DNA from 3 places in the Desulfobacter sp. genome. Region 3 is predicted to be linked to each of the others. Evidence: riboswitches for the same ligand, from Rfam matches in the RefSeq annotation. Region 3 holds a riboswitch; each other region holds the start of a gene.

What was found. A riboswitch is a leader RNA that binds a small molecule or an ion and turns the genes downstream of it on or off. The one in region 3 is predicted to bind thiamine pyrophosphate.
Region 1: linked by a shared signal. The riboswitch ahead of thiC (phosphomethylpyrimidine synthase ThiC) and the one ahead of AB7U36_RS13780 (class I SAM-dependent DNA methyltransferase) in region 3 are both predicted to bind thiamine pyrophosphate.
Region 2: linked by a shared signal. The riboswitch ahead of thiS (sulfur carrier protein ThiS) and the one ahead of AB7U36_RS13780 (class I SAM-dependent DNA methyltransferase) in region 3 are both predicted to bind thiamine pyrophosphate.

Annotation. Positions count from the first base shown of each region.
Region 1 covers NZ_JBFXHE010000122.1:914-10,522, forward strand. The annotation lists partial or broken gene AB7U36_RS10490 (hypothetical protein) at 1-354, opposite strand, end outside; gene AB7U36_RS10495 (pilus assembly PilX family protein) at 420-1,016, opposite strand; gene pilV (type IV pilus modification protein PilV) at 1,063-1,491, opposite strand; gene AB7U36_RS10505 (prepilin-type N-terminal cleavage/methylation domain-containing protein) at 1,495-2,193, opposite strand; gene AB7U36_RS10510 (GspH/FimT family pseudopilin) at 2,236-2,778, opposite strand; TPP riboswitch at 3,002-3,113, shown strand; gene thiC (phosphomethylpyrimidine synthase ThiC) at 3,195-4,481, shown strand; gene AB7U36_RS10520 (hypothetical protein) at 4,620-5,123, shown strand; gene coaBC (bifunctional phosphopantothenoylcysteine decarboxylase/phosphopantothenate--cysteine ligase CoaBC) at 5,123-6,334, shown strand; gene AB7U36_RS10530 (uracil-DNA glycosylase family protein) at 6,339-6,935, shown strand; gene AB7U36_RS10535 (tyrosine recombinase XerC) at 6,925-7,821, shown strand; gene hslV (ATP-dependent protease subunit HslV) at 7,895-8,440, shown strand; gene hslU (ATP-dependent protease ATPase subunit HslU) at 8,476-9,609, shown strand, end outside.
Region 2 covers NZ_JBFXHE010000245.1:10-6,068, reverse strand. The annotation lists gene AB7U36_RS15655 (substrate-binding domain-containing protein) at 53-1,117, shown strand; gene pstB (phosphate ABC transporter ATP-binding protein PstB) at 1,136-1,993, shown strand; gene thiF (sulfur carrier protein ThiS adenylyltransferase ThiF) at 2,027-2,572, opposite strand; gene thiH (2-iminoacetate synthase ThiH) at 2,572-3,678, opposite strand; gene AB7U36_RS15635 (thiazole synthase) at 3,793-4,569, opposite strand; gene thiS (sulfur carrier protein ThiS) at 4,572-4,769, opposite strand; TPP riboswitch at 4,859-4,951, opposite strand; gene AB7U36_RS15625 (biotin/lipoyl-containing protein) at 5,241-5,645, opposite strand; partial or broken gene AB7U36_RS15620 (OadG family protein) at 5,668-6,059, opposite strand, start outside.
Region 3 covers NZ_JBFXHE010000192.1:245-7,524, reverse strand. The annotation lists gene AB7U36_RS13795 (tetratricopeptide repeat protein) at 1-2,263, opposite strand, end outside; gene AB7U36_RS13790 (hypothetical protein) at 2,260-2,958, opposite strand; gene AB7U36_RS13785 (tetratricopeptide repeat protein) at 3,242-5,533, shown strand; TPP riboswitch at 5,602-5,705, shown strand; gene AB7U36_RS13780 (class I SAM-dependent DNA methyltransferase) at 5,780-6,511, shown strand; gene AB7U36_RS13775 (TenA family protein) at 6,611-7,267, shown strand.

The DNA.
Region 1 (9,609 bases), on a different contig from region 3:
ACTTTTGGCCAGTTTACCACTCCAATTACCTTCACTAAGAAGCTCATTCTTAGCATCATTGCATTGCCAGCCTGATGAGTTAATATTGTCAAAGTATCCGCTCCAGCTACTAAAATGTCCGCTCCCGCTGCTAATATAAACTTTGTTTGCGGTGTATGAACCGGAATAAGTGGTTGCAGGATCATAAGGGTCACCGGACACATCTTTTTCACTCATACTTCCGGAGTTATCCAGAATAATGAGGACATTGGGCTTGACCTCAATATTCGAGACACCGTAAATATCTACATCTTCCGCGAAGGCAAACGATGCCCATGCAATCAGGCCCAATAGAAATAACACTCTGGTTTTCATGTTTTTTCCTCCTGATTTAGCATCCGGAAACTCCAGAGGCTAACTGATCCGTTTCCGGACAGAACCTATTCATATTTGTTGAACACCTTGTAAACGCCTTCCTGCAAGATCACCTTGCGATCATCCTTAACGGAATAGGCGGTAATGGTAAAACGGCGGATTTCGAAATTGTTGGGATCGTAGCCGCTTCCCGGCAGGGGTTTGTCGCGGTGATTCAGAACCGGCACCTGATTGGCCGGGTGCTTGGTAGCATCATTGTCGAAGTCCTTCAGGTCTTCCCAGTTGGTGATGTCGGTCGCGGTGGAAACATTGTTTCTAACCCTGTAGCTGCCGATGACTTCACCATTTTTGATGATTTCACTGACATCAGTAATGCCGTTACCATTATCATCAGTTCCCGCCTGCGGAAAATAGGCAGCGCTTTCATCTGATGTCAGATAAGCAGTCGTAAGCCAGGTTCTGTAATTGAGTTTCCCGGCAGCCAGGCACATCTCCTGGTTATAGAAATCCGTTCTGTAAATCCGGTCGTTCCCGGTTATCTGCAGTTCCACGCTGGTTGTATTCAGCGCCGCAATCCCTATGACTGTCAGCAAGACCAGAAAAAGAATTGCGGATATCAAAGCAAAACCTTGTTGGTTGCTCACATGATTAAGTGGCTTCATATCTCCCTCAATTCGTTGAATCTATCCTGAAAAAAAGCTCACACTACTATTGGGCCTTGACAGCCGAAAGGCTGAAACTTTTCAGATCTCCGTTTAGATTCCAGAACACTGTAACGTCAATTGTTTTACTGTCCGTGACCGGTGTATTGTCGGTGATCTGCCAATATGCATGACAGAAGTTATCGCTATCAGCCTGATCGCCATCCGCAATCGTACCACTACCATCGGACAGCGTATAGGTATTGTTATTGGTTGATTTGAGCCTGTCATCGTTATAGTCCCAGGACAGCATTTGTTCAATCTGGTCACTGCCGAACACCGTGGCTTCAGTCAGGCGATTGGCGCTGCTGTTGCCCCGAATAGCCCATAACTGCATCATAGAAACGCCAAGAATGCCGACGCTAAAAATCATCAGCGCAACAAGCACTTCAATAAGACTGAAGCCAGCATCATTATGGCTTTGCTGCTTATTCACGGGTCAAATCTCCGCATTTCTGAGGTAGATGGTTACAATCTGGAAGCGGCGTCTGAACCTGTCATTGTAAGGTCCCCAGACATCACCGGATGCGGAGGTGTAGGTCTTGTTACTGGAAAAATTACGGTCAGGCTTCCCCACGCGGGCCAGAAGAGAAATCTGTACTGTTTTTATGTCATCCGGTTTGGTCACCACAGCGCCGTCAGAGTTAAGGTAGCGAAATTCCAGCTCTTCAATATTTTCGGCAATAGCACGTTTAATTCCACCGACTTGCCTGCCGATATCATTATCTCCATCGCCATAGGCATCATATAAATCAAAGGTGATGGTTTGTAATTCACCCGTTTCATCCGCACCGGTGGAGGTGTCATTGTCACCATCGGCATTGTCGTTATCCAACCCGTCATCATCAGCAACATAAGTAAAAACAACAGTGGTTAAATTTGCTGTTTCAATACCTGCCCTTCCTGAGCTGTAAGGGTCGTATCCTGCCATGCGCAGTTCCTGCGCCATATAGCTGATTCCGGCACGCAGGTTTTGCTGCATTTCCACCACCTGATCCTGGGCTTGGTAACTAGCCTGTTGAGACGTGAACTGTGCGTAAACCCCTCCCAGAAGAATACCGGAAATGGCAAGAACAACAAGAACTTCAATCAGGGTAAAGCCAGCATTTTCCCTGCATGGCGATATATTTTTTCTCATTATTTCCCCACCTGTTATTTGTTTACCCCTCCACTGATTGCCTCACTCCCAATTTGTTCCGTCATAACTTTTTCGTATTTTCGGATATCCGGAATTGGACAAAGCCATCTCATACCAAACGGAATTATTGTTCCTTAATCTTGCAGAACCTGTCCTGTTACCAAGGGGGAATCCACGGGAATTATAGCCAGTCCTTGATGTACCACCAAAGCTGGCTTCATAAAGTGTGCAACCTAGGGGCATGGCAACCGGTAACAACGTCACTTCTCCACCGTCTTGTACTGCGTTATCAGCGGTTCCTGCACCATCACCATTATCAAGAAAGATCGTATACCCTCCCCCCTGAGCCGGGAAAGTCACCGTTGAAAAGGTAATGCCTACACTGCAATTGCGTTTAAGCGCTTCAGACTTGGCTTTCTGCATATTGGAATAGAGCTCACGTGCCGCAGCTTTTAAGCGATAGTTCGACAACCAGAGCATGATATTTGGGATTGCAACAGTCATGGCGATTACCATGATCGCCAATACGATAAGGGTTTCCAACAGCGTAAAACCTGTGCCAGTATTTAACATTTTGTTATTCATGAACGTCTTCGGATAAAATTAAAAATTATTTAATTTGCCGGATGACAACCAGGCAAAATGTCTCGAAGTTGTTTGACGCCATGGTTAAATATCGCCAAAACCATGAAATAAAATTAATACTACAGGCGCCATTGGTTTTCAATCATTGTTTTAACCTTGCAGCCAATCTGATCTTAAGGTTAAGCCATTGACAGAACCTTTTTAATCAAGTATTTGACATTTCAGTTAATCATGGGGGTGCTTTTGTAAAAGCTGAGAGAAGTTGGCTCAAAACTTCAACCCTTGGAACCTGATCCGGCTCGTACCGGCGTAGGAAACTTGATTGAAGCTTTGGTATAGAGCGATCTGTCATCTCCCGGCCCCGCCGTTTCAGTTTCCCTTTCATAAAATATAGATATAAAATAGGAGATGTACACATGTCACAGTCATATACGACCCAGATGGATGCAGCCAGGAAAGGCATTCTCACACCGCAGATGGAACAGGTGCTCGCCAATGAACCCATTTCAAAACAGGATCTTATGGAGGGAATTGCCCAGGGCTCAATTGCTGTCCCTGCCAATAAGAATCATTTAAACCTGAAAGCCGCAGGCGTGGGAAAAGGGCTTAAAACCAAAATTAACGTCAATCTGGGCGTATCCAAAGATGTCTGCTGTTTTGATGCGGAACTCCAGAAGGCGCGGTTGGCTCTGGAGTACCAGGCAGACGCAGTCATGGACCTGAGCGTATCCGGCGACACTGAAAAATTTCGCAAGTGTCTGGTGGCACAAATCCCTGTGATGATCGGTACGGTGCCCATTTATGACACCTTAACCCGTACCGGAAAGCCCACCCAGGAAATAACCCTGGAAGAGTGGTTTGAAACCGTTGAAATCCATGCAGCCAACGGGATTGATTTCATTACCATCCATGCCGGACTCAACAAAAAATGTGCCCAAAGCATAAAAACCAACCCCCGGCTGTGCGGCATTGTCAGCCGGGGCGGGGCTATCCTGTTCGAATGGATGGAAAAAACCGGCAATGAAAATCCCTTTTATGAACACTTTGACCGGCTTCTGGACATCTGCCAGGCTCATGATGTCTGCATCAGTCTGGGGGACGGACTCAGGCCTGGCGCCATACAGGATTCAACAGACGCCCCCCAGATTGAGGAGTTGATCACCCTGGGGGAACTGACCCGGCAGGCCTGGAAAAAAAATGTGCAGGTCATGATTGAGGGGCCCGGCCACGTGCCGCTGCATGAGGTGGAAATGAACATGAAACTGCAAAAAAAGCTTTGCCACAATGCCCCGTTTTATGTGCTTGGCCCCCTGGTTACCGACATTGCCCCCGGCTACGACCATATCACGTCAGCCATAGGAGGTGCCCTGGCCGCCATGCATGGTGCTGACTTTTTGTGCTATGTCACCCCGGCTGAACATCTGCGGCTGCCCACTGCAGACGATGTTAAACAAGGTATTATGGCATCCCGGATCGCGGCCCATGCCGGAGATCTGGCCAAGGGTCTTAAAGGGGCCGGGCTTATCGACCATAAAATGAGCAAAGCCCGGGGTACGCTGGACTGGGAGGGACAGTTCGACTGCGCCCTGGACCCGGAAAAGGCAAGACTTTACCGCAACTCGTCCCAGCCTGGGGAAAAAGAGGTTTGTACCATGTGCGGTGATTTTTGCGCGGTTAAACGTGTGGGAAATCTGCTTGAATAGCGGCACATCCTGGCAAGGTGCATGACTGTTTTATGTTCATGCGTCAGCACTGAAGTGAATGACATTGAATTGACATTTAAGAGGATTCGTTTTAGAAAACATAGCATTTGCTGTAACGAATAATCAGGAGAATACTAAATGAAAATTCGTCATTGTCTGCCGGCAATTTGTTGGGGGTGTCTAATATTTACAGCCTTTATTTTTATTTCAGGGTGCGGGCTTTTTAAGGGGTCATCTGCCTCTAAACAGGTCCAGTCCTCCCCCCAGCCGGAGGTTAAGGAGAAACCTGTTGCTGTTTACTATGATTTTGAGGATGTTCTGGTTCCCAAGGAACTGAAAATTATCAAAGACCGCACGGTTATCGTTTCAACACCCGGATTCAGATCCGGAATCCTTAGCCTCAAGGGGCGGGTGGAGTCAAACTCCCTTTATAATTTCTTTTCCATAAACATGGAAAAAGACAACTGGGAGGTCATTTCCAGGATTAAAGCCCCTGAAACCACCATCATGGTATTTCAAAAGGCCACGCGCTGTGCCGTGATTTCAATCCGTGAAGAACAAATTTATACCTATATTGAAATCGGCATCGCCCCGACCCTGCGCGGCGTCTCCCAAAATCCCACAAACGATGGGACCTTTTGATGACATTGAATGGTAAACACGTTTTTTTAGGTGTGACCGGCGGTATTGCCGCGTATAAATGCGTTGAACTGCTCCGGCTTTTTAAAAAGGCCGGGGCCGATGTGGTGGTGGCCATGACCCGGGCCGCCACCCGGTTTGTGGGGCCTGCCACCTTTGAGGTGCTCTCGGAAAACCCGGTGCTTCTGGATTTGTGGGAAGGACCCGGTTCCGGGGTGGCCCACATTGAAGTGGCGTCAAAGTCGGCTCTTGCCGTCATCGCGCCTGCCACGGCCAACTTCATTGGCAAGCTGGCCCACGGCATTGCCGACGATGCATTGACCACCACCATGCTGGCCATGACCTGCCCTGTTTTGATCTGCCCGTCCATGAATACGGATATGTACCAGAATATAAGAGTGCAGAAGAACCTGGATCTGCTGGAAGAGTCCGGTATTCACATCCTGGATCCGGATTCAGGAGTGCTTGCCTGTAAAACCGCAGGTGCCGGGCGTCTGCCTGAACCCTGGTTTATTTTTGACCGGGCTTGTGCGCTTTTTTACAAAAAGGATCTGAAGGGAAAAACCATTTTAGTTTCTGCCGGCCCCACGGTTGAGCCCATTGATCCGGTACGTTTTTTAAGCAACCACTCCTCGGGAAAAATGGGGTATGCCATTGCCGGGGCTGCGGAAAAAAGAGGGGCCAGGGTCATCCTGGTATCCGGTCCTGTCAGCCTTGATCCCCCTGTTGGCGTGGAGCGCGTGTCCGTGGGGTCCTGCGACCAGATGTATGATGCCATGCTTGGATCTCTGGACCAGGCTGATATCATTATTAAAGTGGCCGCTGTGGGGGACTTCAAACCCGTGTCTGTCCAGGCCCATAAAATCAAAAAAAACGGGGGTCAGGATCAGGATCAGGGGTACATGACCCTTGAACTGACCCAGAACAAGGATATTTTAAAGGCCATTGGGCTCAAAAAGAGGAAAGATCAGTACCTGGTCGGCTTTGCTGCGGAGACCCGTGACCTTGAAACCTATGCCAAGGGCAAGATGGAAAAAAAACACCTGGATATGATTGCGGCCAACATTGTGGGAAAAACCGGTTCCGGCTTCAAAGCAGACACCAATAAAGTCAAACTGTTCACCCGGGACGGCCTTGTCACGGATCTGCCTTTGATGCCAAAGGAGAAGGTGGCCCACGCCATTCTGGATGCGGTTGTCCAGGCGGTCTCTTAAACCCATGGATGTTTTTGACGGAAATACAGTTCAAAATTCAGACTGCGGCCATGGAGTTGTCCAGGCCCTCAATGCCCTGGGCCAGTTTCTGAAGTTTCAGAAAAGTTTGGGCAATCAATCCATAGCCCTGGGCCGGGATGCCTTTCATATCCTTGAAACATGGGGCACCCCGTCATGGCCGCCACCGCCCTTTGCTGCCCAGGGGCCTGAGGATGCGCGCATCGTGCTGGTGGACAGTGAGGAAACCTTTTTTAAGGGGCCGCCCGGCATCCTTTTGGTAAAGATGCTTTCAGCCATGCATCTTACACCGTCTAAGGTGTATATCTGCAATGCTGCAGATAGCGCTTTGCTTGCCCGCCACATACTGACGCACAAACCGTTAGCCGTGGTGGGGTTGGGAGAAAAGGCCTGCCGGATGATGAAAGGCTCGGATGATCCCCTGGTAAAAATCCGGGGGCATTTCTTTCAATACCACGGGGTCCCGGTCATGGCCACCCACCATCCTTCGGCGCTTGTGCAGAACCCCGCCCTGAAGCGCCAGACCTGGGACGATCTCAAACAGGTCATGGCCTGTACAGGACTGGACCGCCATGATTCTTGATGACTATCTGATTACCCTGGAAGCTGAAAAAGGGTATTCCTCCCATACGCTTCGGGCCTATTTTACGGATATAAAAAGTTTTATCCTTTTTTATCTGGACACCTGCAACTGCACGGATGAAAACTGGCAACAGGCCTTTGAAAAAAGGGCTCAACAGGTGGACAAGATCATCGTGCGCAGATATCTTGCAGCCCAAACTGCCTTGAAAAAAAGTAAAAAAACCCTTTCACGGCGTCTGTCCGCCTTAAAATCTTTTTTTGACTACCTGATCAGGTCCGGGCTGGTCGGGTTGAATCCTGCCGATGTCATCCCCTTTCCAAAACTTGAGAAATCCCTTCCCAAGGCCATGGGTATTGACGATATTTTCAGGCTGTTGGACACCATGAAAAGTGATACCTGGATGGACAGACGCAATCTTGCCATGTTTGAAACCTTTTATTCCACGGGCATGCGAATCGGTGAGCTTCACATGCTTGATATCCAGGATATTGATTTTCATGCCGGGCTGATCCGGGTGTTAGGCAAGGGAAACAAAGAGCGCATCATGCCCGTGGGCAGGCGCGCCCTTGATGCCATCCAAATCTACCGGAGTGATCTCAAGGAAAATTTCCCGCCGGTATTCTTAAACAAAGACTTTCAAAGGCTTGGCAGGCGCTCCATTCGGCGGATTCTTGATAAGGTGGTCATGGAATGCGGCTTGGGTTTGAAAATATCACCCCACACCCTGCGGCATTCCTTTGCCACCCATATGCTGGATTCCGGTGCGGACCTGCGGGGCATTCAGGAAATTCTAGGCCATGCCAGCCTGTCCACCACCCAGGTGTATACCCATGTGAGCATGGACCGCCTGATGGCCGTGTACGACAAAGCCCATCCCCGAAGGTAACCATTTTATAAAATTAACAAAAACCAGACTGCTGGCCGGTTTTACGGCGAACAGAACCAGGAGATAACCATATATGAATAATCAACAATTTCACGGCACCACAATTCTTGCCATTAGAACCGGGGACATGGTCGTGGTTGCCGGTGACGGACAGGTCACATTAGGCAATGTCGTAACAAAACATAAAGCCCGGAAAGTCAGACGGATTTATAACAACAGGATTATTACAGGCTTTGCAGGGGCCACGGCCGATGCCCTGACCCTGGCTGAAAAGCTTGAGGAAAAATTGGATCAGTACAGCGGAAGCCTGACCCGGGCCTGTGTGGAACTTGCCAGGGAATGGCGTACGGACAAATTTCTTCGCCGTCTTGAGGCCATGATGATTGCAGCGGATAAAGAAAACCTGTATCTTCTGTCAGGCAACGGGGATGTGATTGAACCGGATGAAGGCGTCATCAGCATCGGATCCGGCAGCACCGCAGCCCAGGCCGCAGCTGTGGCCTTGATTGAAAATACGGATCTTTCACCGGTTCAGATTGTGGAAAAAGCCATGAAAATTGCCGCAGATATCTGTATATATACCAATCACCATGTCACCATTGAAACCATAGAAAGTTAATAACAATTGCAGGTTTAACCATTGGAAACGATTGAATGAAGGATTTAAAACCCCACCAGATTGTAACGGAACTGGATAAATACATTATTGGCCAGAATGCCGCCAAAAAATCAGTGGCTGTGGCCTTGAGAAACCGATGGCGGCGACGGCAACTGGAACCGGAACTCCAGGATGAGATTGCACCTAAAAATATCATCCTCATCGGTCCCACAGGTGTCGGCAAAACCGAAATCGCCCGCCGCCTTGCCAATTTGACAGATTCTCCTTTTTACAAGGTGGAGGCATCCAAATTCACAGAGGTGGGGTATGTGGGCCGGGACGTGGAATCCATGATCCGGGACTTGGTAGAGCTTACCGTGAACACACTCAAAGGCCGTCAGCAGGAAGCGGTTCAGGAAAAGGCAGTAAAAATCGCCCGGGAGCGGGTGCTTGATATCCTTTTGCCTCCCCCAAAAAGCAGTCCGGTATTCGGGGCTGATACCGGGGATGGTGCGTCTCAAAAGCCCGGGAATAAGCCGACGGAACATACCCGGGAAAAGCTTGGCAAAATGCTTGATCAAGGTAAGCTTGACGATCGTAAAATAGATATTGATGTCCAGGAAAAAAATTTTCCCATGGTGGAAATCTTTTCAAATGCCGGCATGGAGGAGATGGGTATCAATATGAAGGATATGCTTGGCAATTTCATGCCCAGAAACACCAAGAGCCGCAATGTCAAGGTTAAGGACGCCCTTGCCCTGATTGCCCAGGAGGAGGCGGCCCATCTGGTGGACATGGATGAGGTGAAAAACGATGCCATTACCTTGGTGGAGCAGTCCGGCATCATTTTCATCGACGAGATTGACAAGATTGCGGGAAAAGACAAGAGCCACGGGCCGGAAGTGTCCAAGGAAGGGGTTCAAAGGGATCTGCTGCCCATTGTGGAAGGCAGTTCCGTGCCCACCAAATACGGCACAGTGAAAACGGATCATATCCTGTTTATTGCTTCGGGGGCCTTTCATGTGTCCAAACCCTCGGATCTTATTCCGGAACTGCAGGGGCGGTTTCCCATCCGGGTGGAGCTCTCCTCTTTGGGCGCATCGGAATTTTCCCGGATACTCACCGAGCCTAAAAACGCCCTGGTACTGCAGTATATTGCCTTGCTGCGCACCGAAGGGGTTCATATAAGT
Region 2 (6,059 bases), on a different contig from region 3:
GTCGCAGATTTTATTTATCTTTTTATAGAATGCATGTTTCAGGAGTTTACCCATGAAAAAACTGATTGTCACTTCGATTGCCTTCGTGTATGTGGTGATTTTGGGGATTTCCCAGGCCAGGGCCGGTGCAGCAAGGGACTATATCTCCATTGTCGGATCCTCAACGGTTTATCCTTTTGCCACAGTTGTTGCTGAAAATTTTGGAAAAAAAACCCGCTTTAAAACCCCGAAGATTGAATCCACTGGATCCGGCGGCGGCCATAAGCTTTTTAGCGCCGGTATTGGTGTAGAGCATCCGGATATTACCAACTCTTCTGCCCGGATTACAAGAAGTCAGCTGGAAAAAGACTTCAAAAATGGTGTAAAAGAAGTCGTTGAGGTGAAAATTGGCTATGACGGCATTGTTGTGGCAAATTCCAGGCAGACCCTGGTGTTCAGGCTGGCCAGAAAAGATTTGTTTCTCGGTCTGGCAAAGCAGGTGCCTGTGACAGGGGATAAGGGCGCTTTGCAGCCAAACCCATATAAAACCTGGAAGCAAGTAAATCCATCACTTCCTGATGCCAAAATTGAGGTGTTTGGGCCGCCGCCCACCTCCGGTACCCGGGATGCATTTGTGGAACTGGCCATGGAAGGCGGGGCAAATGCGTTTGCATGGATAGCGAAATTGAAAAAAACGGATAAAAAAAGATACAAGGTGATCTGTCATACCCTCCGGGAAGACGGGGCCTTTATTGAGGCCGGAGAAAATGACAACCTGATTGTGGACAAGTTGAACAAGTCTCCTGAAGCCTTAGGCATTTTTGGTTTTTCTTTCCTGGACCAGAACACCGATAAGATCCAGGGCTCTTTCATCGACGGTGTGCAACCGACATTTGAGGCCATTTCCGCCGGGTCCTATCCCGTGTCCCGTCCCCTGTATTTTTATATTAAAAAGGCCCATGTCAACACCATCCCCGGTATGAGGGAATATCTGGCCGAGTTCACCAGTGAAACTGCCTGGGGTGATGAGGGGTACCTGACGACTAAAGGGTTGATCCCCATGCCTGCGGAAGAACGGCAGCATTATAGAAAAGTCGTTGAAGAACTTACCCCCTTAACGTTGGAAGATCTCAATTAAGGATAAATAAAAACGAAAATGAATCAGGAACAAACAATCGGTCATCTGCCGAGAAGGCCTGGGCGGCGTCCGCTGGTTGATCGGACAGAGCGGGAAACCGTGGGGCAGACGACGGTTGAAAACCCCAGGATGAGCTGCCAGAATGTGGCTGTTTATTACGACTCAAAAAAAGCCATCAGCAATATTTCCCTGGATATCGGCCGCAACGAAGTGATTGCCATGATCGGGCCTTCCGGGTGCGGTAAATCCACTTTTCTGCGCTGCCTGAACCGGATGAACGATACCATTGAAGGATGTCTTGTGACCGGACAGATCCTCATGGACGGAAAAAATATATATGACAGCGACGTGGATGTGGTGCCGTTAAGGGCCCAGGTGGGCATGGTTTTCCAGAAGCCCAATCCCTTTCCCAAATCCATTTATGACAACATTGCCTATGGCGCAAGAATCCACGGCCTTGTCCAGAACCGGGACGAGACCGACGAACTGGTTGTGGGCTCTTTAAAAAGGGCTGGTCTGTGGAGCGAAGTCAAGGACCGGCTGGAAATGCCGGGCACCAGTCTGTCCGGTGGTCAGCAGCAGCGTTTGTGCATTGCAAGGACCATTGCGGTGAACCCGGAGGTGATTCTCATGGATGAACCCTGTTCCTCTCTGGACCCCATTGCCACGGCCATTATCGAGGAACTCATTGATGAACTCAAACAGGATTACACCATTGCCATCGTAACCCACTCCATGCAGCAGGCATCCCGGATTTCCCAGCGCACAGCCTATTTCCACCAGGGAGATCTCATTGAAACCGGACCCACGGACCAGATATTTTTAAATCCCCTGCACCAGCTCACCGAGGATTATATCACCGGGCGGTTCGGATAGCGGCGGTTCATACCCCATTTTATCCGGGATTACCTATGGACAAAAGTCATGAAGAACTCCGGGTTGACAAAGAATGAATTCACTCATGTAATTGGCGACGGTGGTTACCTTGTGGCTGAAGAGCGGTGCCTGATGACAATCGGTGGTGAAGTCGCCTGCAATGTAGCTGTTGCCGATTCTGCGCGAACCGATGGTGGCCAAATCGGATCCGGCAATGCCACAGGCTGAAACCACGGGCTTTTTGTCGGCAAAGGTTTCGATGAGCATTTTTTTATCGACTTGGCGGTCAAAGCCCTCAACGATAAGGTCGCAGTCTAAAAACAGTTCAGCGCAGTTTTGCGCGTCAATACGCTGAACCTGCGCCTCAAGGTGTACCTTGGGATTAATGCGGTGCAAGTTGATCTTAAGTGCCTCGACCTTGAACAGGCCGATCTGGTCGGCAAAATAAAACTGGCGGTTGAGGTTACCGGGTTCTACCCGGTCGAAATCAACCAGTTTGAGTTGTGTGACGCCGCTTCGAACCAGGTTAAGGGCCACGTTGGAGCCGATACCGCCGACCCCGGCAATACCGATTTTCATCAGATGCAGTCCCAGTCTTTGTAAATCGGCTGGTAGCCATGGGCGATAATCGCATCAGCCACCTCCTTCACGCTGCGGGCATCGGTAATTTCGAATTGCGGTGTCTGGCCGTCCGGTATCTCGGTGTATCCACCTACACCGGTGCTTGATCCAGCAGAGTAACGCGTGGCACCCAAGGGGAGAATGCGGTCGCGAAAGGTCGCGTTTTCACGGGTGGAGATGGTCAGTCCCGAACGTGGCAGGAAGATGCGCAACGCGGTCATGAACTGAACAAAGGTTTTGTCGTCCACCAGGTAGTCGGGTTGGAAATCGCCTTCTGCCTCGTTAAACCGGGGCAGGGAAATGGCAATCTCGGTATCGATATACTTGTTTTCAAGGTAGCGGGCATGTAACCCGGTGAAAAACATGTCCCGGCGCGGTTCACTCAGACCAAGCAGGGCCCCGAGGTTGACGACCCGCATACCGCCCTTTGCGGCCCGTTCAGGTGCGTTGAGCCGCCAGTGGTAATCCATCTTTTTGCCGGCCAGATGAACCCGTTTATAAACGCCCTGGTCATAGGTTTCCTGGAACATGGTCATGGAATCGACACCAGCCTGGTTGAGTTGGCGGTACGCCTCAACCTCAAGGGGGTAGACCTCAATCGCCACTGATGCAAAATGCGTCTTAAGCAGTTGAGCCGCATCCAGCAGATAAGACATGGGGGTCATGTGCTGGGCTTCACCCGTGAGAAAAAGTATGTGCTGCATGCCGGTTTTGGCAATGGCTCTGGCCTCAATCTCAATCTCTTCCAGGCTGAGTTTTCGGCGCAGAATCGGGTTTTTATGATTAAACCCGCAATAGGCGCAGCCGTTGTTACAGTGGTTGGAGATGTACAGCGGAATGAACATTTGGATGGTGCGTCCGAAATACTGCACGGTCAGCTGGTGGGCTTTGCGGGCCATGGCTTCTAGATGTCCGGCAGCCCGGGGGCTCAGCAGGGTCATAAAATCCATGGGGCCGGGTTTTTCCTTGGCCAGACTACGGATGATGTCTTCATCGCTCACCTGGTCAAAAAAATCGGGAACATCAAAATCACGGTATTGCTCAACTACCTCATAGAATGACATGATTTGATCCTTGATCAGAACGCTTCAAGCTCATTTATTTTTATAAGGTGGCGCTTATGCTCTAAAGTTCTGATACGCTTTAAATATGGTTAGTCGCTTTCTGTTTTTTTGTTTCTATTCTCCGTCAAGAAATCCAGTAAGCGGAGAAGAGGCGCGGGCAAGGGTGGACGCTTCGGCCATTTCAGCCAAAAAGGCAGCCCGTCCGGCTTTGACCGCGAGATCAAAGGCGCGTCCCATGGCTTCCGGGTCCCGGGACGTGGCAATGGCGGTATTCACCAGAACCGCGTCTGCTCCCATTTCCATTGCAGCCGCGGCCTGGGAAGGTTTGCCGATTCCCGCATCAACAACGATCGGCACGCTGATATTTTCAATTAACATGGCAATCAGCGGTCTGGTCTCCAGTCCCCGGTTGGTTCCGATGGGTGCGCCCAGAGGCATGACCGCTGCTGCACCGGCGTTTTCCAGACGTTTGGCCAGGGGCAGGTCCGGCAGAACATAGGGCAGAACCTGGAACCCTTCTTTGGCCAGAATTTCCGTGGCCTTCAAGGTCTCCCAGTTGTCCGGCATCAGGTATTTCATATCGGTGATAACTTCGATTTTGATGAAATCACCACAACCGGCTTCCCGGGCAATGCGGGCAATGCGTACGGCCTGTTCTGCGCTACGGGCCCCGGATGTATTCGGCAGCAGGGTCACATTTTTGGGGATATATTCAAGAATATTTTCAGACTGAGCCGTGATGTCGACCCGACGCAGGGCCACAGTGATCATCTGTGAACCGCTGGCCGCGAGCATCTTGGGAATTTGTCCATGGTTGCCGAATTTCCCGGTACCGGTCAGCAACCGGTTGCTGAATTCTTTCCCCCCCAATAAAAGTACATCGTCGTTCATAATCAGCCTCCTCCGACAAAACTGAGCATTTCCAGGCGATCGCCTTCCTGGAGTTCAGTTGTCGGCCAAAATTTCTGTTTAATGATTTGCTGGTTGAGTTCAATAACCAGGGCCCCGGCATCAAGCTTTTTCCAGGCAATGAACTGCGCCAAAGTGCAGGATTCTATGCGTTCCTTGTTTCCGTTGACAAAAATATTCATAGATAAAAATCCTAAAAAAAAGCCGCTTGCCCCCAAGGAAGGGGCAAGCGGCTTGTAAAAAAACCTAAATCCGGATTTCTCCAGGTTTATTGCTGTCTTGTCCGCTTCCCTTCGCCGGTATTATCCGGATCAGGTTCAATGGGTATTATCTCAGGCGCCGTGCGCCACCCCACGCGATGGATTAAGCTATATAAAGAATGAGAAGGTTTGTCAACCCCGGGTTGAACGCCCAACCATTATTTTAATCCGTTCCGTTTTTTTCTCACCCCGAACCGAAAAAACTCTATCACAAGCGGCATGACCGAGAGAAAAATAATGATAACCAGTACCAGAGAAAAATTTTCCTTGACCACACGCAGGTTGCCAAAAAAGTATCCTGCCAGTATGAAGAGGATCAGGCCAATTAAGATGCATCGGCGCGATCCGGTTTATCGCTTTTATCGCTGTCTCCGTATCCAAAAAAAAATGCAGTTATCTGACCACCAGAATAACTGCGCCGGTGGCGACCTGGGCGCCTTTCTGCAAACAGATCTCTTTGACCTGGCCGTCAATAGTGCTGATCAGGGGGTTTTCCATTTTCATGGCTTCCATGACTACGACCACCTGGCCAGCTTTAACCATATCTCCGACGCTGACCAGAATGTCAACAATTAATCCGGGGATGGGTGCCGTGATGGTTCCGGAGGCGAAAACGGCTGCCGGTGCCGGAGTTCGGGCTGGAGGGGGTACCGCCGACGCGGGAATGTGCCTGTCGGCTTGTTTTTCCACTTGCACCTGATAGGGGGAGCCGTTGACTGTTACCTGAGCGGTTCCATTGGTGATGGCACCGATTTCGATCTCATATTTTTTCTGTTTTATGGAAATAGCGTATTTCATTTGGGTTTCTTTGTCTTTGCATTTAGGTGTTAGAATGGCGTTTAAATGCCTGTGTCCGGTCGTTCATGATCTTCTGGCGGCCATACAGGCTCCAGGCGTTCTGATTATCCTCCGCGCCGAGTTCAGATTTTATACCGACGGGTCCGGACATCTCCAGATGAAGGGCCATGGCAACAGCGGCCACCATCTCCGGCTCCATTTCAGACGCTGCTGAGACCGGTCTCTGTGCTGGAACAGCCGGCTGCAGCTTTGTTTCCTCAACTTTGGCGGTTTTGCGCTTGCAGGCCAATTCAAAAATCTTGCCGCAGACGATCATGCCGAACATCAACACGCCCAGTACCAGGAAAACGCCGAAGAAGCGGATAAAAAGCGTTCCGATGGCATATCCCCAGAAAGAGTCGCAGGGACCGCAGA
Region 3 (7,280 bases):
AATCCAGGGAAGGGGTGGCCTCGGGATTAAATATCATATTTTCCCCTTCATCTTTTAACCCCTCTTTTCCGTTCAATCCTGCAAGCAGGCTTTCAGCTTTATCCCTTTGCCGCGTATCAAGCGATATATATCCCAGAGCTGATTCCAGTTTTGTTTTGGCCTGAAAAAGCTTTCCCCGGTGGTACAGCACCATGCCCAGGTGATACTGGATCATTCCGTTTCCAGGCGTTAATTCTTCGGCCTGCTCCAGCATCCATTGCGCCTGGGAATAAATTTTTTTATGGTAATAGGCCCACCCGAGGGTATCCATGAGCCAGGCTTGGCCCGGCAGTGTGTCATAGGCTTCTCTTGCCAAATCAAGGGCCCGGTCAAAATCGGTCTCCTCTTCCAGCAGCAGCCAGGCCAGGTTTCCTTTAATTTCAGGGTGATCCGGAAAGGAATTAAGCGCCTGTTCCATCACCTGTGCGGCATCCGATATCCGTTGTTTTTTCACATAATACGCTGACAGCTTAAGCCACCCCCCGACATACTGCGGCAGCTTTGTTATGCATTCGGTCAGTGTTTTCTCGACGCCGTCATCCTTTCCTGTCGCTTCAAAAAGTGCTGCCTGCAAAAGAAAAAAAGGACCTGACACCTCTTTTTTCGCCATGGCTTTGTCTATATATGCCTGGCATCGGTCATAGTCTTTGAGCCCAAGGCAAATTTTTGCCGCAGTATAGTAAACAGCCGGATTCGCGTCATGACCCGCCAGCGCATCTATCTTTTCAAAGACCCTCTCTCCCAGGCCCTGATCTGAAGCGAGCCGGGCATACGCGTACAAGGCCGGATAGATGAGGGGTGCATCTTCAAAGACCTGGCTGTAAGCTGTCAGCGCTTCCTGCACCATGCTTTGGGCCTCAAAGGCCTGTCCCAGAAAAAAGTGGGCCGAAGCGCCGCCTCCCAGATGCCACGACTTGGACAAAGAACCTATTGCACAGGAAGGATCCCTGCGGCCAAGGGCGCAGAGCCCTTTGAGCTTCCAGGCCCGGGCACTGGACGGTTCCCGTCCCAGAAATTGATCCGCATATTGGTCTGCCAGGCCGTAATCCTCCCGCTTATAATTCAGCGCAGCCATGGCAAATATGGACTCCTCATGATCCGGGTCCAGCATCAGTGCCTGAAGAAACGCTTTTTCAGCCAGCTTACTCTGGCCCCCGGCAAAATAGGCCACGCCCATAAGATAATGGGCGGACACAAGGCCGTAGTCTTTGTCCAATGCGGTTTTCAGATATGACACGGCATGGGAGTACCGGCCCTTGAATAACCAGAATTTTCCCATCAGTAGATGATACCCCGGCGCATCCCTGCTTGCCTGGGCAAGTTGATCCAGCAGCTTTTCGGCGCCTGCCATCTCTTCAATCGCAAGATAAAAATCGGCCAGCATCATTTTAAATCCGGTATTTTCAGGATACTCGGCAATTAGTTTTTTTAAATAGGCCGCTGCCTTTTCTAACTTCCCGGCAACGCGATAAAACAGGCAAAGCCGGGTTTTAAATTCAAGGTCTCCAGGGTCTGAATCCACGGCCATGAGGAGATACCTTTCGGCCCTGGTATCATCTCCTGCAAGGGCATAATAATCTGCAGCAAGCATGAGATCCATGGGTGTTTTAATACCCTGGGTCCGGCAAAGAGTGACCATCTTTTCGGCCTCAAAGGCCTTTTTTTGTTCCTGAAAACAGATGGCCAGCTTGAGCCTGGGGCGAATCTGGGCGGGTAAAAGCGCTGCAGCTTTCTCATAAGCCGCTTCTGCCGTTTTGAATTCAGTCTGTAGCATGGCAAGATCGCCGGAAAGCATGAAAAGGAGGGGATCTGAATCATGGTTCTTGAGAAGCTTTGACAACAAATTTCCCGCCGCTGCCGTATCCCCGCGAACCAAGGCAATCCGGATAATTTGCTGTTGTGTGTCAACATCTTCGGGATTTTTTTCCAGTGCCTTTTTAAAGCATATCTCAGCCTGGTCCAGGTTGGACAATTTCAGATAAACGGCGCCCATCTTCGCATATACGCGGCCGGACTGCCCGACCGGCTCCTTTGCTCTTAGCCAGTATTGAAGGGCATCGGCATAATCACCGCGCTCAAAAGCCTGGTCGCCTTGATTCTCAAAATGATCCTGGGGCGTTCCAAACTCCCAGATCAAAAAACAGCTTACAAGGATCCCTATCATTAAAGCGGAAATCAACACGCCTGTGGCCGCAACAGCTATTTTTTTGCGTTTACGCGTCATCGTTTCACCACAATCAGACCGACCAGACTGATAACGGCCATAACAGCCGCCCAGGAAAGAATTTCAATTTTATTGTTTGCCAGAAACCGCAGCAGCTTGAGTCCCAAGGAAAAAATCCAAGGCAATTGCGTATCCCGGCCATAGGTTTGGTGATATGCGCCGCTGCCTACCGGATTTTTCGAATACGCCTCTTCTAAACTCAACGCCTCGTATTTTTCAAGGGCAGGCATTGAATCCTCCCTGCCTTTTTTTTCTGCCTGGACCGCCTGAAGATCTCGGCTCTCTTGAACAGGCAGGCTTACTTTTCCGCCGGTCTGAAAAAGAATCACCTCTGCCACTTGCCGTTTCAGCTTGTCGGCAGGCACCAATTCTTTCGCATCAGATACCTCTACCGCTTTTTTGTGGCTTTTTTTTGCCTCAAGATAAGGGATGCTCAAATCCTTTAACAGTTCGGCATTTCGTTTTTGTAGCGCCCGGTATTGCTCTATAAGATTTTTTAACCTGAGATTTGCCGCAATCCGGCGGTCAAGCGAGGCTTGAACGTTTGTCTCTGATGCGGATAAAAGATTAAAAGGAATATCAATCTTAAGCTCTCCGGCGCTTGCCGGAGATGACTCTTTAGAAAATGTTCTATACAAGCGGATTTCTGAGTCAGTATCCGGGGTATTCGGCAGAAAGGCATAGGTTTTGGACACCTCCTCTGCGATTCGGGGCGACTCGAAAACGGGACAATTTTCGCACGTGTCGGAAAAATGAAACCAGGCATATGTTTTTCCCTGGGTTAAGCACAAAAAAAACAGCGTCCCCAAAATGTTTAAAATCAAATATCGCGTCCGCATATCTCGTTCCATGTTCCTACAATGTCGAAATTTTTATTTCGTTGACAATACTGAGTATCCCATAATACAAATTGTATTTAACATTTGAGCGTTATCATAAAGTAAACAAAAAGCCAATTCACTTTTAAAGAGGTTGCTCATGAAAACCTGTTCCAAAATTATGTTAGTCATTTTCATCACATTGCTTACTTGCACCGGATTTGGATGCGCAAACAAGGACGAAAAAAAAGCAGCCCATGTAAAAAACGGTGACGAATACTTTGATGCAAGGGAGTATAAAAAGGCTGAAATAGAATATAAGAACGCGCTCCAGATAGACAATAAAGATACGGCAGTCCTTTTGAAGCTTGGCGACATATTCATGAAGACAGGCCAGTTAAAATCGGCCTTTGCGCTTTATTCCAGCGTAGAAAAACTTGATCCGGAAAATATTGAAGCCCTGGTGAAATTATCGAGATTTTATTTTCTGGATAAAAAACTGCCGGAAACCCAGGCCAGGATCGATAAAATTTTGAAAAAGGACCCCCAAAACCTGGACGCGCTCTTTCTCAAAGGACAGGTTCTGATCAGAAAGAAGCAGATTGAAGATGCCCGGATTGTTTTTGAAAAAATTCTTGAAATCCAGAACAGCCATGTGGGAGCCCTGCATACCATGGCCGCCATAAAAGCCAGCGAAAAAAAATTCGACGAGGCTGAAGCTTTTTTGCTCAAAGCTGTGGAATCAGGCAAAGATGCGACAACGGCCAGAAACGTCCTGGCCCAGTTCTATATTCTGCGAAAACAATTGGATAAAGCAGAGGAACAATTACATCTGTCAGCGGCAGAGCATCCTGAAAATCCAGGGCACCAGATTCTTCTGGGTAATTTTTACCTGAGAACAAAAAATTTCCAAGAAGCTGAGACCGCGTTTAAAAAGGCGGTTGAGATCCAACCGGACACTCCCCGGCCCATGGTTATACTGGCCGGATTCTATAACGTGACGGACCAAAAGGATAAGGCCCTTGAATTGTACAGGAAAGCCGCTGCCCTTGATTCTGAAGACAGCAACAGCCAGATGATCTTGGCAAGATTCCTGTACAAGGAGAAAAAAATAGACGAAGCGGAGAACCTGGTCGCCGGCATTCTCAAAAAACGGCCCCAGTTGCCGGATGCCAGAATGCTGAAAAGCGAAATCCTGATTTTTCAAAAAAAATATCAGGATGCGCTCAATATCCTGATCGCCCTTGAAAAGGAAGAACCAAATGCCCACAGGGTTCAATATTTTAAAGGCCTTTCTTATATCGGAATAGGGGAGCCGAACCAGGCGGCATCAGCCCTGGTCAAGGCGGTGGAGCTGAAACCGGAGTATACCCAGGCCCGGTTGCTGATGTCTGAAATTTATTTGCGCCAGCACGCCTATGATCTTGCCGTAAATCAGACCACCGCGGTAATTAAGCTTGATCCCAAAGCCTACCGGGCCTATCTGCTCCGGGGCAACGCCTATGTGGCCCTGAAAAAAATTAAGGAAGCTGAAGACGATTATAAAAAAATGATTGAAATCGGCTCTGACAATCCGGCAGGCTATTACCGGCTTGCCTACTTAAAATCTGCGCTGAGGCAATTTGACCAGGCAGCCCCCCTGCTGGAAAAGGCCTGGTCCCTGAACAACAAACTCATTGACGTATTTACCCTGAGAATCAGAAATGCCGTGGTCCAGAAAGAATTTGATACTGCCCATGCCCTGTGTACTCAGCAGATGGATGCATTCACGGATAACAATAATTTAAAAGCGCTTGTGCACAGCACCCGTGCAAATATTTATCTGGCCCAGAAGGATATGAAACAGGCAGAATCAGAACTGCTGAAAGCCGTTGACCTTGCCCCGGATTATCTGAGTCCCTACGGAACGCTGGCAAAAATATACCTGTCCCAGAAAAATATTGAGGACGCAAAAAAACAATATCTGACCATGATTGAAAAAAATGATAAACTGGCCCCGCCCCATATGTTGCTGGCCGTCCTTCTTGAAGCGGAAAACAAATTTGATGACGCAGAAACCCATTACCGTAAAGCCCTTGAAATCAATCCCAACTATGCCGCCGCCGCCAACAATCTGTCATTTTACCTGGCAAGCCGGACAGATAAATTTGACGAAGCCCTGGCCCTGGCAAAAACAGCGAAAACCCTTTATCCCGAAGATCCGAGCATCATGGATACGATGGGATTTGCCTATTATAAAAAAGGGTTGTACGGAAATGCCGTTGCCGAATTTTTGGACTGCCTGGAAAAACAACCAAACCATCCCATTATCCGCTACCATTTAGGGCTGGCGTATTACGGAAAAGGGGAAAAAGAGCAGGCACTCAAAGAGCTGTCCAAGGCCCTGGAGCTTAATGATAATTTCCCCGGGGCCAGTGACGCAAAAAAATTGATAGAGGAAATAACTCAATAAAATAAATCAGTAGTGTCCGGTTAGGTTTTTGCGTACATTTAAAAAACGCTGTTTTTGATACTTCTTTAGAATTTAGCTGGGGGCGCTTGCAAAAGCTGAGAAGGAAAAATTTTCCTGACCCTTGGAACCTGATGCGGGTAATACCGACGTAGGGAAGCGGATCATGCATCTTCAAGTAAGTGCCTACCTATAAAAATACATTATCTGCACCGGGTTGATAATAACGGTTTTTCTTCGGAGGTCAGCATGGATAAAAAAAGAAGTTTTGACGAATTTGCACAAGCATATGATGCGTGGTTTTTTGACAATATGAATCTGTTAAATTCAGAGGTGAACCTGGTCGCTTATTTTATGAAAGATGCGGGTGATACTTTTTCTGTAGGGTGCGGAAGTGGTCTTTTTGAATCAATCTTGAAAAGAGATTTTAACATTTCCATTCAGTACGGTCTCGAACCATCAGAGGGAATGGCTGAGATTGCCCGTAAACGCGGGATAAGTGTTGAGGTAACCACAGCGGAAGACGCCGATTTGGGCGAAGAACAATACGATACGATCCTATTCAACGGCACACCAAGCTATATCAATGACCTGCAGTCCGTGTTTCACAAAGCATATACTGCTTTGAGAAAAGGAGGTAAAATCGTGGTTATTGATGTTCCTAAGGAAAGTTCATACGCAACCATGTATAACCTGGCAAAAAGTGTCGAAACATGGGAACATCCATTATTGGAAGGAGTTCACCCAAGGGACCCGTATCCAATTGAATTTGTAAAGGTTGCAAACTGGCGTACAACTGCTGAGAAAGTCGAGATGCTTAAAACAGCAGGTTTTCAAGACTTTGATTATGCTCAAACGCTCACTAAACATCCGCTATACTCAAACAATATGGAAGAACAACCAATTCCGGGGTTTGACTGCGGTGATTATGTTGCCATTTGTGCCTTTAAGGAACGAGCACGAAATAAGATGGCCAATTAAAATTTCTAAACGTACGGCCGACAATGGCCGACTGTTTTGAAATGGTCGAGTTATTTAAGGCTCATTCCTAAAAAATAAAAATAGAGGAATCAGGGGGTGATGAAGAATATTAAAGCAGCAGGAAAATACACTCAAAAGATGTGGGATGCGGTAGCTTCTATTTATGAGGATACAATCGCTCATCCCTTCGTTGTACAACTGGCGAAAGGCACATTAGATAAAAATAATTTTGCACATTTCCTGTCGCAGGATATCCTTTATCTCAAGGATGATAATCTGGCTTTGGACCTGTTGGCCGAAAAAGCTCCCAACGAATCTGAAAAGCAATTCTTTCAAATGTTAGCCAAAGATGGGCTGGACATTGAAAAAGCCCTTCACAATGAGTTTCTGAAATATTTTGATATTGAGGAAGCTGAAGAAAAGTCTCCTGCAATTGAGAAATACACTTCCTTTCTGCTTAATCACAGTAAAAATTCCGTATTTGCTCTTGCTGCTGCGGCACTTTTACCCTGTTTCTGGGTGTTTAGCAGCGTTGGTAACCACATCTTGACCATTGCGGAAGCTGACAACGAATACCAGATGTGGATCGACACCTATCACAGTGAAGCGTACGAGCAATACACGCAAAGATTTATTGATATTGTAGAGCGGCTATCATCCGCAGCAGATGAAGAACTTCATCAGGAAATGTTGAAAGCCTTCACGCTATCAACACAATATGAACTCGATTTTTTTGAAGAAGTTATGAAAAAGTAATTGCAATAACCTT